Regions from separate parts of the Nonomuraea marmarensis genome, predicted to be linked through region 2. Evidence: riboswitches for the same ligand, from Rfam matches in the RefSeq annotation. Region 2 holds a riboswitch; the other holds the start of a gene.
The links. Region 2 has a riboswitch for glycine ahead of gcvT (glycine cleavage system aminomethyltransferase GcvT). Riboswitches for the same ligand answer to the same signal wherever they lie in the genome.

Region 1 (6,045 bases), on a different contig from region 2:
CATTCCGGAGACGAGGTGCAGATCGGCAAGTTCCGCCTCGTCTTCCTGATGCGAGTCAACGCCGGCGCATGAGCGAGCGAAGCGAGCGACCGGTAGACACAGCCGCGTGTGCGCTCAGGTGGCCGGCGAAGGCGGCCGGATGAGCGCACAGGCGGCACGCTCGCATATGAGCATCGGGGAGGTGCTCGCGCTGCTCCAGGGCGAGTTCCCCGATGTGACGATCTCCAAGATCCGGTTCTTGGAGGGCGAGGGGCTGATCGAGCCCGAGCGCAGCCCCTCCGGCTACCGCAAGTTCACCCATCTGCACGTGGAGCAGTTGCGTTTCATCCTCACCGAGCAGCGTGACCATTATCTGCCGCTGCGGGTGATCAAGGACAGGATGGCGGAGAGCTTCGGCCGCCCGCGCGCCGTGCAGCAGAAGCAGGAGGTCAGGCTCAGCCGGGCCGAGCTGCTCGAGGCCGCGGGGATCGACGAGGAGACGCTCGACGAGCTAGAGGACTACGGCCTGCTCGCCGCGGTGGCCCGGCGCTACGACGAGGAGGCGCTCAACGTGGCGCGCAGCGTCGGCGCCCTGGCCCGCTTCGGCCTGCACGCCCGCCATCTGCGCGCGGTCAAGGCGGCGGCCGAACGCGAGTGCGGCCTGGTCGAGCAGACCGTCGCCCCCATACTCAAACGGCGCGCCCCCGGCGCCATCGGCGAGGCCGACGAGGTCGCCAGGGAGATTTCCACCCTCCTGCTCGACCTGCACGCATCCCTTGTGCGTACGGGCGTCCGGTCCGTCCTGGGGCGCTGAGACCGTAGCGAGCTGGGAGGGGAGGGCACATTCCAGGCCCGCTGGGTGTTACGTTGAAATGCAGAAGCCAGTCAGCAGAAGCGACGACCAAATAGCTGTGCCGGGTGACCGGTCAGGAATACGGAGCAGCCCGTGTTGCAGATGGAGGTCGTGGGCGTTCGTGTAGAAATGCCCACAAATCAGCCGATCGTCTTGCTCAAGGAGGCACACGGGGAGCGGTTCCTGCCGATATGGATTGGCATGACCGAGGCGACGGCCATCGCGCTGGCCCAGGCTGAGGAGCCGCCGCCGCGACCGCTCACCCACGACCTCTTCCGAGACGTGCTGAGCGCCCTGGGCGTCGGCCTGCGGGCGGTCAACATCGTCGCCCTGCGCGATGGCATCTTCTTCGCCGACCTGGTCTTCTCCAATGGGGTGGAGGTGAGCGCGCGGCCCTCCGACTCGATCGCGCTCGCCCTGCGCACCGGGGCGCGCATCTTCGCCAGCGAGGAGGTCGTCCAGGAGGCCGGGGTGATCATCCCGGACGACCAGGAGGACGAGGTGGAGAAGTTCAGGGAGTTCCTTGACACGATCACTCCCGAAGACTTCGGCAGGGCGGGGTAGGTATTTCGGTGCATTTACGCTTCACGACGCGCCGAGCCGGATCGTTGACTGGGCATGGTCACGGTCCTACGGTGCAAGTGAAACCCGTGGTCGCCCTTTACGAACCCCCAGATCAGGCCGCGGGATGAGAGAAAGCCGGAGGTCCGCGTGGCGGTCAGCAGCGGCGAGGGAAAGACGGCCGGCCAGGAAGATCCGGTGCGGCGTGAGAGCGCGCGGCAGCGTGCCGGGGAGCAGGGTCTGCTCTTCGACGAGCAGCCGGCGGCGCTGCCGGGCGACATCGGATACCGCGGGCCGACGGCCTGTGCGGCGGCCGGCATCACCTACAGGCAGCTCGACTACTGGGCGCGCACCGGCCTCGTGGAGCCCACGATAAGAGCCGCGCAGGGCTCGGGCTCCCAGCGGCTCTACAGCTTCCGCGACATCCTGGTGCTCAAAGTCGTCAAGCGGCTCCTCGACACCGGGGTGTCGCTGCAGCAGATCCGCACCGCCGTGCAGCATCTGCGTGACCGCGGGGTGGCCGACCTCGCGCAGATCACGCTCATGAGCGACGGCGTCAGCGTCTACGAGTGCACCTCGGCCGACGAGGTGATCGACCTGCTCCAGGGCGGCCAGGGCGTGTTCGGCATCGCGCTCGGCCGGGTCTGGCGCGAGGTCGAGGGCTCACTCGCGGAGCTGCCGGGGGAAAGAGCGGCGGTCGAGGACACCGTCCCGGCCGACCACCCCGCTGACGAGCTAGCCCGGCGGCGACGAGCGCGCCGCATAGTCTAGTAATCTAGGACAGCAAGGCTGACGACCCCGTGCGGGAGAGTCTCCGGACCCCAGGTCCCGGAGCGCCGAAGGAGCAACCCTCCCCGGAATCTCTCAGGCATCCTGTACCGCTCGGGCGAGGCAACTCTGGAAAGCAGGCGCGCCCGCCAGGTGTGCCTCACCGACGGTGCAAGCCCCTGTCCCGGGGTGAAGCTCTCAGGTCGCGATGAGCTCGCGCTGACAGAGGGGGAGATCCGGCACTCGTCCGCGCCCTGGCGCCGGTCTCCATAGCCTCGGGAGGCATCTCCATGACCGATCTGTCCGTTCCGCCGTTCTCCTCCAGGCATATCGGGCCATCGGCGTCCGAGCAGCAGCGCATGCTGGAGGCCGTGGGCTTCGAGTCCGTGGCGGACCTGGTGGCCGTGGCCGTTCCCGAGGCCATCAGGGCCAAGGACCGGCTCAAGCTGCCCGCCGCCGCAGGCGAGGCCGAGGCCATCGCCGAGCTGCGCGCCCTCGCCGGGCGCAACCGGGTGCTCACCTCGATGATCGGGCTGGGCTACCACGACACCGTCACGCCCGCCGTCATCCGCCGCAGCCTGCTGGAGAACCCGGGCTGGTACACCGCCTACACCCCGTACCAGCCGGAGATCTCGCAGGGCCGCCTCGAGGCGCTGCTGAACTTCCAGACGGTCGTCTCCGACCTGACGGGCCTGCCCGTCGCGGGCGCGTCCCTGCTCGACGAGGCGACGGCCGCCGCCGAGGCGATGACGCTGGCCCGGCGCGCGGGCAAGTCCAAGAGCAGTGTGTTCGTGGTCGACGCCGACACCCTGCCGCAGACCAAGGCCGTGCTCGCCACCCGGGCCGAGCCGCTCGGGATCACGCTGGTGGAGGACTCCCTGGGGGGCGGGCTGCCCGAGTGCTTCGGCGTGCTCGTCCAGTACCCGGGCGCTTCCGGGCGGCTGCGCGACTTCCGTGCCGTGGCCGCCGCCGCGCACGAGGCGGGCGCGCTCGTCGTGGCCGCCGCCGACCTGCTGGCCCTGACCCTCGTGGCCGCTCCTGGCGAGCTGGGGGCCGACATCGCGATCGGGTCCTCGCAGCGGTTCGGGGTGCCGTTCGGGTTCGGCGGGCCGCACGCCGCGTACATGTCCGTACGCGAGGGGTTGCAGCGGCAGCTCCCCGGACGCCTGGTGGGCGTGTCGGTGGACGCCGACGGCGACCCCGCCTACCGGCTGGCCTTGCAGACCCGCGAGCAGCACATCCGCCGCGAGAAGGCCACCAGCAACATCTGCACCGCCCAGGTCCTGCTCGCCGTCATCGCCGGCATGTACGCCGTCTACCACGGCCCCGAGGGGCTGCGCGGGATCGCCCACCGGGTGCACCGGCACGCCGTGGCCCTCGCGGGCGGGCTGCGCGAGGCGGGGCTCGAGGTCGTGCACCGCGAGTTCTTCGACACCGTGCTCGTACGCGTGCCCGGCCGGGCCGCCTCCGTGGTCGCCGCCGCCGTCGAGCAGGGCGTCAACCTGTGGCAGGTCGACAATGACCACGTGTCGATCTCGTGCGACGAGAAGACCGGGGCCGCCGAGGTGACCAAGGTGTGGGCCGCGTTCGGCGTCGACGGCACAGGCGACGGCACAGACGTGGGCCTGGACGCCGACGCGCTGCCCGCCGCGCTGCTGCGCGAGTCGGCGTACCTGACGCACCCGGTCTTCCACAGCCACCATTCCGAGACCGCGATGCTGCGTTACCTGCGCAAGCTGCAGGACAAGGACATCGCGCTCGACCGTTCGATGATCCCGCTCGGCTCCTGCACGATGAAGCTCAACGCGACCACCGAGATGGAGCCGATCAGCTGGCCCGAGTTCGCCGCGATCCACCCGTACGCGCCCGCCGACCAGGCCGAGGGCTACCTGGAGCTGATCGGCACGCTGGAGGGCTGGCTGGCCGAGGTGACCGGTTACGACGCCGTCTCGATCCAGCCGAACGCGGGCTCGCAGGGCGAGTTCGCCGGGCTGCTGGCCATCCGCGCCTACCACCGCGCCAACGGCGAGAGCGGGCGCGACGTCTGCCTCATCCCGTCCTCCGCCCACGGCACGAACGCGGCCAGCGCCGTCATGGCCGGCATGCGGGTCGTGGTCGTGGCCTGCGACTCCGACGGCAACGTGGACCTGGCCGACCTCGACGCCAAGATCGACAAGCACCGTGACGCGCTGGCCGCGATCATGGTGACGTACCCGTCGACGCACGGCGTCTACGAGGAGACGATCATCGAGGTGTGCGCCAAGGTGCACGACGCGGGCGGCCAGGTCTACGTGGACGGGGCCAACCTGAACGCGCTGGTCGGGCTGGCCAAGCCGGGCGAGTTCGGGGCCGACGTGTCCCACCTCAACCTGCACAAGACGTTCTGCATCCCGCACGGGGGCGGCGGCCCCGGCGTCGGCCCGGTGGCGGTGCGCGGCCACCTGGCGGCCTATCTGCCCGGGCACCCGCTGCACAACGGCACGCCGGTCGGGCCCGTCTCGGCGGCGCCCTACGGGTCCGCGGGGATCCTGCCGATCTCGTGGGCGTACATCAGGATGATGGGCTCCGACGGGCTCACCGCCGCCACCGAGCAGGCCATCCTGTCGGCGAACTACCTGGCGCGGCGGCTCGCCCCGCACTTCCCCGTGCTCTACACAGGGCGGGGCGGGCTGGTGGCGCACGAGTGCATCGTGGACCTGCGGCAGATCACCAAGGAGACCGGCGTCACCGTGGACGACGTGGCCAAGCGGCTCATCGACTACGGCTTCCACGCACCCACCATGTCGTTCCCCGTGGCGGGCACGTTGATGATCGAGCCGACCGAGAGCGAAGACCTCGGGGAGCTCGACCGGTTCGTGGACGCGATGGTCGCCATCCGAGGGGAGATCTCCAAGGTGGCGTCCGGGGACTACGACAGGACGGACAACCCGCTGCGGAACGCGCCGCACACGGCCGAGTCGGTCACCGCGGACGAGTGGCGGCACCCGTACTCGCGGTCCGAGGCGGCCTATCCGCTGCCGTCGTTGCGTGACGGGAAATACTGGGTGCCGGTGCGGCGCATCGACCAGGCCTACGGGGACCGCAACCTGGTGTGCTCGTGCCCGCCGCTGGAGGCCTACGAGGATTAGTTCGCTCTGCGGGCGTGTGTCCTCGTCGCTTCGCGTACGAGGACTGACCCCTGGCGGGGGCGCTGAGCCGCGCGGAGTAGCGTGGGATCATCGAGTGGGTCATCGGGGAGGCCGGTGATGCGCGGTGGCGTGCTGGGCGACCTCGTCAAGGGCCAGGTGTGCCTGTTCGCCGGGCTGAGCGTGTGCTTGGTCATCATGCCCGGTTGCCTGTCGTTCAACTGCGGGATGAGCGATTTCGGGGTGCACTGGGGCACGGCGGTGCCGTACGCGTTCGGGTTCCTCGGCGCGGCCCTCTTCACCAGGAGAGGGCTGCGGGCGGCGGCGCCCCTGTTGCCCGCGCCGCGGTTCGTGCGGGTGGCGGGGGACTCGTTCGCGTTGCTGCTGGTCGGGATCCTGCTGACGCCCTACACCTTGGCCGACGCCGTGCATTGGGTTCACAGGTCGTTCGGGGCGGCGTTGTTCCTGTACGAGATGGTGCTGGCGGTGCGGCTGCTGGCGTGGGGGTTCGGCGGGTTGTTGTCGGTCGTCGTCCAGGTGGTGGGCGGGGTGACGTCCGGCGTCTCCGTCGTGCTGGCGGAGGGGCCGCTGGTGGTGGGGCAGGCGGTGTTCCAGCTCGCGTTCGGGGTGACCATCATCAGGATGGCGCGGCTACTGCCCCGCCAGGGGCCCGAACCGGGCGAAACGAGCACCGGCCAGTCCTTCAGCGTCAACTGAGCAGACATGATCGCCCGAAGTCGTTAGGCTCGGTGCGACCGT
Region 2 (6,045 bases):
CTGGCCAACGCCGGGCACCCGATCGGCAGCGCCCGCTGGGAGGCCGGCACCGTACGCGACGTGCTCAACTTCTACGCCGGCGCCCCGGAACGCAACCACGGCAAGCAGATCCCGGTGCGCGGCGGTGTGGACATCACGTTCCAGGAGCCCCTGGGCGTCGTGGGCGTCATCGTGCCGTGGAACTTTCCGATGCTGATCATGTCGTGGGGCGTGGCGCCCGCGCTGGCGGCCGGCAACACGTTGATCGTCAAGCCGGCCGAATGGACTCCGCTGACCGCGCTGAGGCTGGCCGAGCTGGCCCTGGCGGCGGGCCTCCCCGAGGGGGTGCTCCAGGTGCTGCCTGGGGTAGGGGAGGTCGCGGGGGCCCGGCTGGTCGAGCATCCGGACGTGGCCAAGATCGTGTTCACCGGCTCGACCGAGGTCGGCAAGGAGATCGCCGCCAAGGCGGCGCGGCAGGTCAAGCGCGTCACGCTGGAACTAGGCGGCAAATCCGCAAATATCATCTTTGCGGACTCAGACCTGGAAAAGGCGGCAAAAACTGCGCCTTATGCCGTTTTCGACAACGCGGGGCAGGACTGCTGCGCCCGGTCCAGGATTCTCGTCCAGGCCGCCGCGTACGACGAGTTCATGGCCCTGCTCGCCCCCGCCGTACAGAACGTCGTGGTCGGCGACCCGCGCGACGAGAGCACCGAGATGGGCCCGCTGATCAGCGCCGAGCACCTCGACCGGGTGCGCGGCTTCGTCCACGGCACCCCCTACCTGCAGGGATCCTGCCCGCAGGGCAAGGGCTACTGGTTCCCGCCGACCGTGCTGACCCCGGACGTCACGGACCGGACGTTCACCGAGGAGATCTTCGGCCCGGTGGTGTCGGTGGTCCGGTTCGAGGACGAGGCGGAGGCCGTGCGGATCGCCAACGACACCCCCTACGGCCTCAGCGGCTCCATCTGGACCCGCGACGTCGGGCGGGCGCTGCGCGTGGCCAGGGCGGTCGAGTCGGGCGCCCTGTCGGTGAACTCGCACTCCTCCGTCCGCTACTGGACCCCGTTCGGCGGCTTCAAGCAGTCCGGCCTCGGCAGGGAGCTCGGCCCGGACGCCCTGGCGGCGTTCACCGAGACCAAGAACGTCTTCATCTCATCGGAGTAGTTACATGCAGCGTTTGCAGGACCGCGTAGCCGTCATCACCGGCGCGGGCAGCGGCATCGGACTGGCCACGGCCCGCCGGTTCGCCGACGAGGGCGCCAAGGTGGTGTGCGTGGACGTCGACGAGGAGGCCGGCGCCAAGGCCGCGGGCGAGGTCGGCGGGATCTTCGTCAGGGCCGACGTGACCAGCGAGGACGACGTCGTCAGGATGTTCGGGACGGCGTTCGAGACCTATGGCGGCGTGGACATCGCGTTCAACAACGCCGGCATCTCGCCGCCCGACGACGACTCGATCCTGGAGACCGGCATCGACGCCTGGCGCCGCGTCCAGGAGGTGAACCTGACCAGCGTCTACCTGTGCTGCAAACACGCCATCCCGTACATGCGGCGCCAGGGCAAGGGCTCGATCATCAACACGGCGTCGTTCGTGGCGGTGATGGGCTCGGCCACGTCGCAGATCTCGTACACGGCGTCCAAGGGCGGCGTGCTGGCGATGTCGCGCGAGCTGGGCGTGCAGTTCGCCAGGGAGGGCATCAGGGTGAACGCGCTGTGCCCGGGCCCGGTGAACACGCCACTGCTGCAGGAGCTGTTCGCCAAGGACCCGGAACGGGCGCAGCGGCGGCTGGTGCACATTCCGGTGGGCCGCTTCGCCGAGGCCTCCGAGATCGCGGCCGCGGTGGCGTTCCTGGCCAGCGACGACGCGTCGTTCATCACGGGCAGCGAGTTCCTGGTGGACGGCGGCATCTCCGGCGCCTACGTCACCCCGCTCTAGGAGGCACAACGTCGTGCGGCGTCCCGTCATCGGCATCACGTCCTACGTCGAGCCCGCGAAGTTCACGGTGTGGGAGCTGCGCGTCGCGCTGCTCCCGTACATGTACGTGGAACAGGTCGTACGCGCCGGCGGCCAGCCCGTCGTGCTGCCCCCGGCCGGCGATCCCGCGCAGGTCGTCAGCCGCCTGGACGGCCTCATCCTGGCCGGGGGCGGCGACATCGACCCGGCGAGGTACGGCGAGCCGCCGCACGACCGCACCGGCTATATCCGGAAATTTCGGGATGAGGCAGAGTTTGCCCTATTGACCGAGGCCCTCGACGCGGGCCTGCCGTTCCTCGGCATCTGCCGCGGCCTCCAGGTCCTGAACGTCGCCCTCGGCGGCACCCTCCACCAGCACCTCCCCGACGTGGTCGGGCACGCGGGGCACTCCCCCGAGCCCGGCCGCTTCGGTCCCCTCCCGATCATCGCCAAGCCCGGCACCCGCCTGGCCAAGGCCCTGGGCACGGACCCGGTGACGGTCCCGCACTACCACCACCAGGCCATCGACCGCCTCGCCCCGGGCCTCACGGCCACCGCCACCGCCGACGACGGCACGATCGAGGCGGTGGAGCCGGACTCGGGTGCCTTCACGATGGCGGTGCAGTGGCACCCGGAGGCGGCCGAGGACTGTGCCCTCTTCGAGGCCCTCGTGGCGGCCTGCTGAGGACGAACGGCACGCACGGCTCGGCCAGCGGCGCCGGTCACCGGACCGGCTCGACCAGCGGGCACTCAACCGGCCGACTCGACCAGGCGTACCCTCAGCCGACCGGCTTGAGCATGCCGTCGAGCGCGATGGCCCCCCCGCCGTACTTCTCGTCCAGCCTGCGGCGCAGGTCGTCGGTGGCCAGCCAGACCACCGCGTTCACCCGGTTCGCGATCTCGTCGGGCGACGTCGAGACCATGCCGCCGGCCAGCTCGGCCTCGATCGCCCGCTGGATCCGGTGCAGCTCGGTCTCGGTGCGCTGGGCGCCGGTCAGGCACAGCGCACCGCCCCACACCTCCCGGATCCACGCCTCCCGGCCCGACAGGTCGCCGGTGAACCTCAGGTTGAGCACGTAACGCCGCGCATCGAGTTCCTCCTCCTTGGCCGGGTCGGGCTGCGGCCCGAGCCGGTCGATCCACGTGCCGGCGAACTCCTCGGCCGTCCTGGCCCGCTCCATCGCCTCCTTCATGGTCCGCTCCGTCGTCTTCGCGGGATCGATCGGCCGCCAGCCGCCCTCGGGCTCGGGACACGGGCTCGCGAACCTGTCCTCGGCCTCCGGATCCGCCCGGGCGGGCTCGCCCGGCGGCTCCGTCAGGGTCAGCCGGGCGCCGTCCCAGGTGCCGACCACCCGGTACGACCCCCACTTCACGCCCCTCACCGACTCATGCGCCACCTTGCTCCAGTCCCAACCCACGACGTCGGGGCCGCCACACTGCGGCGGGAGCGACTGGGCGACCATCGAGCACAGCTGGGGGCCATGCCCGCCACCTTCGAGCACCGTCAGGCTGGCCTGGTACCGAGGCGGCGCGGCGGCCTCCTGGGCTCCGCAGGACGCGAGGGTCAGGGCGGCGACCAGACCGAGAGCCGCTGTTCGCCGATTCATACCCCTTGGACGTCACCGTCCCCGAGGCGGTTCACAAGAGATCAGAACGCGACAACACCCCCATCACGGCACTAGGCTTGACGGACATCACCGGCGAAACCGTGCGGGAGAGCACCCTGACAGCCGGTCAGGGTCCCTGAAGGAGCAAGCCCTCCCCGCAAACCTCTCAAGGCAAAGGACCGCGCGGCCGAGGTGACCTCTGGAAAGCAGGCCTGCGGGGCCTCGCCGAAGGTGAAAGTCCGGCAAAACTCGGGCGAAGCTCTCAGGCATCGATGACAGAGGGGGAGGATGCTGGCATCCAATCCTGTCCTGAGGTGCGACAAATGTCCCGACCTACACCGCTACGAGACGTTCACGAGAGCCTCGGCGCCACGCTCACCGACTTCGCGGGGTGGCTCATGCCCCTCCGGTACGGGAGCGAGTCCGCGGAGCACAAGGCCGTTCGCGAGGCGGCCGGGTTGTTCGACCTCTCGCACATGGGTGAGATCTTCCTGACCGGGCCGCAGGCCGGACAGGCGCTCGACTACGCGCTGGTCGGCCACCTGTCGGCACTCACGCCCGGGCGGGCCAGGTACACCATGATCGTGAACGAGCGCGGCGGGGTGCTCGACGACCTCATCGTCTACCGGCTCGGGGACGAGGAGTTCATGGTCGTGGCAAACGCCTCAAACTACGAAAAAGTCGCGGATGAGCTGAAAAATCGTGCTAAAGCGTATGACGTGGTGGTCGAGGATCGGTCGGACCAGTACGCGCTGATCGCCGTACAGGGGCCTCGCTCCCAGGAGATCCTCGCCACGCTCACCGACGCCGACCTCGACGGGCTCAAGTACTACGCGGGCCTGCCGGGGCTGGTCGACGGCCGGCAGGCGCTCATCGCACGTACCGGCTACACCGGGGAGGACGGGTTCGAGCTGTTCGTCGCCAACCAGGACGCGGTGCCGCTGTGGCACGCGCTCATGGCGGCGGGCGAGCCGCACGGACTCAAGCCCGCCGGCCTGTCCAGCCGCGACACGCTCAGGCTGGAGGCGGGCATGCCGCTGTACGGCAACGAGCTCAGCGTCGAGCTGACCCCGTTCGACGCGGGACTGGGCAGGGTGGTGAAATTCGACAAGCCGGGCGACTTCGTCGGCAGGTCGGCGCTCGAGGCGGTCAAAGACGACCCGCCCCGGCGCCGGCTCGTCGGCCTGGTCGCGCGGACCCGCCGGGTGCCGCGCCACGGTTACCCGGTCACCAAAGACGGCGCCGTCGTCGGCGAGGTCACCAGCGGTGCGCCCTCCCAGACTCTGGGCAGGCCCATCGCGATGGCCTACGTGGACACCGGCGCCGATGCAGGCCTGGCTGTGGACATCCGGGGCAGCCATGAACCTATGGACCTGGTAGAGCTGCCCTTTTACAGGAGGAACAAGTGAGCAAGATCCCTGACGACCTGAGCTACACCAAGGAGCACGAGTGGGTGGCCGGACTCGACGACGGCCTGACCGTGACCGTGGGCATCACGGCCTTCGCCGCCGACTCCCTTGGTGACGTCGTCTACGTGCAGCTCCCCGAGGTCGGTTCGACTGTCGAAGCGGGCGACTCCATCGGCGAGGTGGAGTCGACCAAGTCGGTGAGCGACATCTACACGCCGGTCGGCGGCGAGGTCGTCGAGGTGAACCAGGCCGTCGTGGACGACCCTGGCCTGGCCAACAGCGACCCGTACGGCGAGGGCTGGATGTTCAGGGTGCGTACGGAAGGCGCGGCCGAGGACCTGCTCACCGCCGAGGAGTACACGGCGCTCACCTCAGGCGAGTCCTGACCCATCCGCCGGGGCCCCATCCGGGCCCCGGCCTTTCATGAAGGGCGCACATCAATGGCGATCAGCGTCTTCGATCTCTTCAAGATAGGCATCGGCCCGTCGAGCTCCCACACGGGAGGCCCGATGGCGGCCGCGCACAAGTTCGCCCGCGGGCTGCACGAGGACGGCCTCCTGCCGCGCGTGGCCCGCGTCGAGGCGATCCTGTACGGCTCGCTCGGCCTGACCGGCAAGGGCCACGGCAGCGACAAGGCGGTCCTGCTCGGCCTGTCCGGCGAGAAGCCCGAGCTGGTCGACGTGGACTCCGTCGAAGGCCGCGTAGCCGAGATGCGTACCTCAGGCAAGATCAAACTGTACGGTACGCACGAGATCCCCTTCGTCGTGGGCCAGGACCTCGTCTTCGAACGCAAGATCTCCCTCCCCGAGCACCCGAACGGCATGCGCTTCACCGCGTACTCCGCCGACGGCTCGGAGCTCAGGCAGAAGGTCTACTTCTCGGTCGGCGGCGGCTTCGTCGTGGACGAGAACGCCACCGGCGCCGACCGCATCAAGCCGGACGACACCGTCCTCCCCTACCCCTTCACCACCGGGGAGGAGCTGCTCAAGCACTGCTCGAACACGGGCCTGTCGATCTCCGCCCTCATGCTGGAGAACGAGAAGGCGTTCGGCCGCACCGAGGCGGAGATCCGCGCGGGGATCCTGCACCTCTGGCAGGT

Region 1: it holds a riboswitch for glycine, as region 2 does, so the genes downstream of both, gcvP (aminomethyl-transferring glycine dehydrogenase) here and gcvT (glycine cleavage system aminomethyltransferase GcvT) in region 2, are expected to answer to the same signal.

Annotation. Positions count from the first base shown of each region.
Region 1 is NZ_JBICRM010000020.1:53,828-59,872, forward strand. Features, by position in the region: gene ACFLIM_RS29305 (FHA domain-containing protein) at 1-72, shown strand, start outside; gene ftsR (transcriptional regulator FtsR) at 140-793, shown strand; gene ACFLIM_RS29315 (bifunctional nuclease family protein) at 926-1,396, shown strand; gene ACFLIM_RS29320 (MerR family transcriptional regulator) at 1,544-2,164, shown strand; glycine riboswitch at 2,187-2,284, shown strand; glycine riboswitch at 2,285-2,397, shown strand; gene gcvP (aminomethyl-transferring glycine dehydrogenase) at 2,452-5,289, shown strand; gene ACFLIM_RS29330 (hypothetical protein) at 5,407-6,003, shown strand.
Region 2 is NZ_JBICRM010000003.1:384,415-390,459, reverse strand. Features, by position in the region: gene ACFLIM_RS07305 (aldehyde dehydrogenase family protein) at 1-1,143, shown strand, start outside; gene ACFLIM_RS07300 (3-oxoacyl-ACP reductase) at 1,148-1,912, shown strand; gene ACFLIM_RS07295 (gamma-glutamyl-gamma-aminobutyrate hydrolase family protein) at 1,926-2,615, shown strand; gene ACFLIM_RS07290 (hypothetical protein) at 2,710-3,537, opposite strand; glycine riboswitch at 3,632-3,729, shown strand; glycine riboswitch at 3,730-3,826, shown strand; gene gcvT (glycine cleavage system aminomethyltransferase GcvT) at 3,861-4,946, shown strand; gene gcvH (glycine cleavage system protein GcvH) at 4,943-5,332, shown strand; gene ACFLIM_RS07275 (L-serine ammonia-lyase) at 5,387-6,045, shown strand, end outside.